DNA from 3 places in the Lysinibacillus sp. G4S2 genome. Region 3 is predicted to be linked to each of the others. Evidence: predicted binding sites of a transcription regulator. Region 3 holds the regulator's gene; each other region holds the start of a gene.

Region 1 (2,266 bases), 580 kb from region 3:
TGCTTGTCGATTACCCGTGTGAAAATTTTAGAGTCGTACTGAATTGGTTGAAGTAAATAGGTGTTGAAAGACATTAAATATCCATTGACATAATTTGCTGGCATATATGTAGTGCCTCCTTTTCTATTTATTATTGAAGTGTAAAATACAAATTTGAATTCAGAAAATATAGATAAAAGGCAAAAGTGATTGATATTCCAAGCAATTGCTTAGAGAAATTGCTTGAAATTACTCGAGATTAATAGCAAATCGAAGTGATTTTCGGTTCTTAAGCATTGCTTTTTAAATTCAATTTTCATATAATTTAGAAAAGGATCGAGGTGAGATCGTTGGATAAATATTATTCGTATACAGATTTTCTAAAAGCCGTTGGTCAGTCAAAGAAAGTGGATGAGGCAGAGAAATTATTGAACGAGATTTATTTAGATTTATTTTTAAATCATATCCAGCGTATGCATCGTGAAGAGCAGCTCATGGTTCTGATAGATAGAGCACTCGATGAAAAAGATGAAAAGGCATTTCATCTATACGCAACCGAACTAAAAGTCTTACACGAAGTAGCAAGTGAATAATATGATGAGCCCGCTCTCCGTTTATTGGAGGGCGGGATTTTTTTTTGCTACTTTCTTTGGAAGATTGGTGATTTGGGGTGCCCTGAACTCGTCGGAACTTCATATGGCTTGAGTGGATATGGTGGCATTAAGCCGAGCCAGGACCTGAGCAGATATTTTTTGAAGTAATCGAAATCTTCCTAGGACCCGAGCGATTCTTGGTCGACCCCAATCAGATTTACGACCGCCCTGAGCGAATCTTCACCAAACCCGATCAGATTTACGACCGCCCCGAGCGAAACTTCGTCGAACCCGATCAAATTTATGGCTGACCCGAGCGAAACTTCGCCGACCCCGATCAGATTTACGGCTGACCCGAGCGAATCATCGCCAAACCGATCAGATCTATGGCTAAGCGGAGCGTATCTTCGTCGACCCCGATCAGATCTATGGCCAAGCCGATCGTATCTTCTGGTTACCTGATCAAATCTTCAATCAACCCGATCAGTTCTTCAGCCTACCCGAACATTTCACCTCCTTACCCAATCGAAACTCCCAGGACTCGAGCTCGACGAGGAGAGTCTATTATCAAACGATTGAAAATCTCCTCTAGGCTAATGCATTTCCATCCGTCCATCTCGATTAGCTAACATTTGGAAAGGGTAATCTATTAACAGGAACTCTATGTTTACAGACAGCAGTTAAGTCGCCGTAAGGAATATCACTTTTTTTGCTCTACAATTATCGAATGTATAAGTAAGCTTTCATTAAGCACTTCGGCCATATGTTCTACATTGTAGCAAAAGAATAAAAATTTACAAACATTCGTTCGTTAAATGTTCGAAATTTTAATACTGCTATGCTAAAATATATGTACAAATTGGTAGGAAAGGACGGGGACATGTGTGCAAACATTTGATTTACAAGCGCCATATACGCCTAATGGGGATCAGCCACAGGCAATTGCGGAATTAGTGGAGGGTGTACTTGCAGGTAAACGTCATCAAACATTGCTCGGTGCAACAGGAACAGGAAAAACGTTTACGATTTCTAATGTCATTAAAGAGGTAAAAAAACCGACACTTATTATGGCGCACAATAAAACATTAGCGGGTCAATTATATAGTGAGTTTAAAGAGTTCTTCCCTAATAATGCAGTTGAATACTTTGTCAGCTACTATGATTACTTTCAGCCAGAGGCCTATGTGCCACAGACGGATACTTATATCGAGAAAGATTCAAGCATTAATGATGAAATTGATAAGTTACGTCACTCTGCGACATCTTCATTATTTGAGCGTGAGGATGTCATTATTATTGCGTCCGTGTCCTGTATATATGGTTTAGGTTCTCCAGAAGAGTATCGCGAAATGGTCGTGTCAGTGCGTACCGGAATGGAAATTGAACGTAATCAATTGCTTCGAAAGCTAGTCGATGTACAGTATGAGCGTAATGATGTGAGTTTTACGCGTGGGACGTTTCGGGTACGTGGAGATGTAGTGGAAATATTACCAGCATCCCGTGATGAACATTGTATTCGTGTGGAGTTTTTCGGAGACGAGATAGATCGAATTCGCGAGGTAGATGCGTTAACGGGTGAAATTTTAGGGGATCGTGACCATGTCGCTATTTTCCCAGCATCCCACTTCGTTACACGAGAAGAAAAACTGCTAAAAGCCATTGAAAATATTGAAAAAGAGTTGGAGGAGCGCCTA
Region 2 (2,266 bases), 2.4 Mb from region 3:
AGCGACAGTTCGTTTAGTTGAACAATTAGGTGGGCAGGTTGTTGGCTGTGCTTTCCTTATCGAGTTAACTGAGCTAAACGGTCGTGCAAAAATTGGTGACTTAAACATAAAAACACTTATTCAATATTAATAATGATCGAGTTTCTTATTTTAAAGAAAGCAAAAAGCGTCACTTCCTTGTGGCGCTTTTTTTTGCTGTTTTATAGGAAAACTTTGAAGATTTATCGAAACAAAATCGCTATTTATCGAAATTATTTGAGCTTTTATCGAAACAAAATCTCATTTTATCGTAACTTTTTGGGCTTTTATCGAAAAACAAGCTCTTTCTCTCAAAGAAATCAACTACGCTTTATGGAGAAGAGCCAAACTATTGAGAAATTATGAAGAAAATGAAATGCTTATCAATTAAGCAATAAAGTCATTTTTGGAGTTATTAAATAAAGAAGATGCCATCATCGTAACGGGGGGGTGATTTCCAAATTTTCGTGTAGTTATCAGCGATTCTCGGCATTTTATCAGCGATAATCATGTATTTATCAGCGATTCTCAGTATTTTATCAGCGATTGGCATTTTTAATCGTCGAGCCACTTCATCAGCTGTTGTTTTTGCCGCTCCGCTTTCGCACAGAAAACATTTGTTGTTTTTGCCGCTCCGCTTTCGCACAGAAAACATTTGTTGTTGCTGCCGCTTCGCTTTCGCACATGAAAAACATTGTTGCTGTAGCTACGTTGCACTATACTTTCGCACAGATAAACATATTGTTGCTGTCGCTACGTTGCACTACGCCGCTTTCGCTGAATAAACATATTGTTGCTGTCGCTACGTTGCACTACGCCGCTTTCGCACAGATAAACATATTGTTGCTGTCGCTACGTTGCACTACGCTTTCGTACAGATAAACATATTGCTGAAGTTTCGTTTTATCACTATGAATTAGCGTGCATACCAGAAGATACACACTATACGAAATGGTTGATCCTCGTTCCAGCTAGACGCCCCAGGAAACCGTCCAGTCGGAACGGAAATCATGCCTTCGTTTTGCCGAAGAGATCTATATTATATACGACACCTTAATTTCATCTAAGTAATAGTTATCACAACAAAAAGTTGAAGCCACTAACATATGGGCTTTAACTTTTTTGTTTAAAAAACTTTTTGACATAAAACAAACAAAAGTTTATAATGTAAACAAATATAATAAAAGGTGATGCTATGAATGAAAGAGAACAGGCTGTCCTTGCATTAATTCGCCAGAATCCGTTTATGTCTCAGCAAGAGATGGCAGATAAGATGAAACTATCTCGACCAGTCCTTGCTAATTTAGTGTCGAGCTTAACGAAGCAGGGGAAAATTGTCGGTCGTGCATATATTTTGCCTGAGGAAAATGAAATTATTTGTATCGGTGGAGCAAATCTAGATCGAAAATTTCATGTAAAGGGGAACGTACAGTTTGGTACATCCAATCCTGCTAGCTCTTCATTTAGTGTAGGTGGTGTTGGTCGAAACATTGCTGAAAACTTAGGCAGATTAAATCATCAGGTTACATTGCTGACTACTGCCGGCAAAGATGCTGATTGGCAAGTAATCCAAGAAGCTTCAGAGCCATTTATGAATTTACGTTATGTGGAGCAACTTCCTGACGCTTCGACGGGTTCCTATACTGCGGTTATGGATGAGCAGGGCGAGCTAGCATTAGCGGTAGCAAACATGGAAGTATATGATCTTTTATTGCCAAGTTTGCTAAAAAAACATGAGGCAATGCTGATGAATGCTGACTGCTTTATTATGGACTTAAATTGTCCAAAGGAAACAGTAGCTTACATTCAGCAGGTGTCGATTGCCCGCGAAATTCCATTTGTCATCGTACCGGTATCTTCGCCAAAAATGAATCGATTACCGGATACGTTGCAAGGTGTAACATGGTTTATTTGTAACACAGATGAAGCAGAGACGATTGTAGGTCATAAAATCGAAAATGCTGCACACTACGAAAAGGCTTTACAGCAACTTCTTACACTAGGTGCTGAGCATGTCATTATTACAGCTGGTAGTAAGGGTGTGTATGCAGCTTCTACTACAACGAAGCCAAATCATTTTGCAGCTAAAGCTATAGAAAAAATTGAAGATGTGACAGGTGCAGGAGATGCCTTTGTCAGTGCTGTGATCCATAGCTGGCTTACTGGGCAATCCTTTGCAACATGTATTGATGCAGGCTTAACAAATGCCAAAAATACGCTTGCATCTCCATATACGGTAAGACCTGAG
Region 3 (2,266 bases):
ATCCTTACGTTCTTGACCATTAGGATTTCCACGATTTGATAAATTGTTTTCAGGACGATAGCCATTTTCAACGGCACGACGCATGCCACGACGTATTTTAGCATTATGAATTCTGCGTTGGTACTCCTCTACGATCGCTAAAATTTCTAGGAGCATCGTATCCATTTCATTTAATTGTACAGGGCCCTCGTCTCGCATAGAAAAAACATCCGTTTCAGTTTTTTGTAATAAATGCAATACTGCCATTCTAGCATTTCCACGTCCTAAGCGTGTCTCATCCTGTACAAATAATGCTTTAACTTCTTTTTCTTTAATAAAGTCGAGCATTTCAAGTAAGCCATCACGTTCCACATCATAGCCACTATGCTTATCCCTAAAAACGTTCTTCACTTCGTAGCCCTGCTCTTTAGCATAGCGCATCAACTCCTCTTGTTGACGTTCAAGCGAGGAACTTTGTGTCTCTTTTTCTGTACTCACACGGCAATAGACAACAGCCGATTGTAGTGTATTTATCATTTTTCATTTCTCGCAATTTCAATTGAATTTATGGGTTTGGACTGGTCACCCACTACTGGAATCACTAGGGATTTACCTGCAATAATATCAACGTTTGATAATTCATTTTCTGCTTTCACAAGCTTAATCCAATCATCCGTTTTCATTTTACCAGAGTATTGTTCAGCTAACGACCATAAACTATCACCATGTTCGATTTCAATTTCAGTGTAAGTAACATTGCCTGGATCTGTTATAAAAAGATATGCTGCAAATAGTAGACTTGCCCCTAATAAAGTAGTAATATGTGGATTTTTCTTTAACCAGTTCATAATCATAACCCCTTTTAGAATATTTGTTCGGAATATATGTTCTCATAATAATGCGAACAAACGTTTTTGTCAAACACTTTTCGAACCTATGTTTGCTTAAGTGTTCGCATTCTGTTATACTACTAATAAGTAGAATGATTAGAAAAAAGAGGTGAGCAATCATGAAAAAAGTTTCGAAAAGACAAGAAGCCATATTAGAGTTCATCAAAGAAGAAGTGCGCACAAAGGGGTATCCACCATCAGTACGTGAGATTGGTGAAGCAGTTGGACTTGCTTCAAGCTCAACAGTTCATGGACATTTAGCTCGTTTAGAACAAAAGGGCTTCATTCGTCGAGACCCAACTAAACCACGGGCTATTGAAATCCTAGAGCCAGAGGATTCTATTCAAAAGCAACATGTTATACATGTCCCACTTGTTGGGAAGGTTACAGCAGGTTCTCCGATAACTGCTATTGAAAATATCGATGAGTATTTCCCACTTCCAGATATTTATGGTACAAGTGAAGATCAGTTATTTATGCTAGAAATTATGGGTGAATCAATGATTGAAGCTGGCATCTTAGATGGAGATTTAGTCATTGTTAAACAAAGAGCAACGGCTAATAATGGTGATATTGTCGTAGCAATGACTGCAGAGGATGAAGCCACTGTAAAGCGTTTCTTCAAGGAAAAAAATCATTTTCGTTTACAGCCTGAAAACGCAACAATGGAGCCGATTATCGTAGACCAAGTTTCTATTTTGGGGCAAGTTGTTGGTCTCTATCGTCGTGTACACTAAAAGCATCTCCATTTTCAAGTATTAAAAGAGGATTTTATGTTCATAAAAGAGCATATACCTCTTTTTCTTATCCATTTTTTTAATGGAACAAAACTAAAAAAGAATCCACTTTAAAATGGATTCCTTACTCTTTGCAATATCTTTAGTTAAGCCTATCCCCATAATGTAGTGTTGATTTCTTCTTGGCGTAATTGCGTTCGGATTTTGAATTGTACCCGCAAATTCATTCCTTCAATATAAAGCTTTATGCCTCTACCTTGAATTTCAAGCTTGCCTTTACAAATGCAGAGAATAATTTCTTCGATGCTTCATCTCCTGCCATAGCTAGCTCTTCTGGATGCCACTGTACGCCCAAACAAAATGGTAAATCTTCGTGTACTACCGCTTCAACGATACCATCGCTTGATTTTGCCACCACTTTCAATTTTTCCGCTACTATATTTAAGGCCTGATGATGAAATGAATTCACAGCAATTTTCTCTTCCTCAATAATCGTTGTTAATAAAGTATCAGGTGTAACATGAACATAATGTGTAGCAACGCCTCGAGCCGCTTGTTGCATGTGCTTTAATAATTTACGACTATGATATTCGCTCTCAATATCCTGATAGATCGTACCTCCAAACGCAACATTGAGCATTTGAATCCCTCGACAGATAC

What was found. Region 3 encodes LexA, which represses DNA repair genes until DNA is damaged. Its sites were predicted from a motif close to CGAACATATGTTCG; they were not measured.
Region 1: the regulator LexA is predicted to act here: its motif matches at 1,370-1,383, upstream of uvrB (excinuclease ABC subunit UvrB).
Region 2: the regulator LexA is predicted to act here: its motif matches at 1,168-1,181, upstream of QUF91_RS19465 (carbohydrate kinase).

Annotation. Positions count from the first base shown of each region.
Region 1 covers NZ_JAUCFJ010000002.1:854,826-857,091, forward strand. Annotated here, with positions in the region: gene QUF91_RS04430 (competence protein ComK) at 1-104, opposite strand, end outside; gene QUF91_RS04435 (IDEAL domain-containing protein) at 330-572, shown strand; gene uvrB (excinuclease ABC subunit UvrB) at 1,457-2,266, shown strand, end outside.
Region 2 covers NZ_JAUCFJ010000002.1:3,814,741-3,817,006, reverse strand. Annotated here, with positions in the region: gene QUF91_RS19475 (adenine phosphoribosyltransferase) at 1-130, shown strand, start outside; gene QUF91_RS19470 (hypothetical protein) at 434-673, opposite strand; gene QUF91_RS19465 (carbohydrate kinase) at 1,214-2,266, shown strand, end outside.
Region 3 covers NZ_JAUCFJ010000002.1:1,433,799-1,436,064, reverse strand. Annotated here, with positions in the region: gene QUF91_RS07250 (YneB family resolvase-like protein) at 1-516, opposite strand, end outside; gene yneA (cell division suppressor protein YneA) at 513-827, opposite strand; gene lexA (transcriptional repressor LexA) at 989-1,606, shown strand; gene QUF91_RS07235 (gamma-glutamyl-gamma-aminobutyrate hydrolase family protein) at 1,851-2,266, opposite strand, start outside.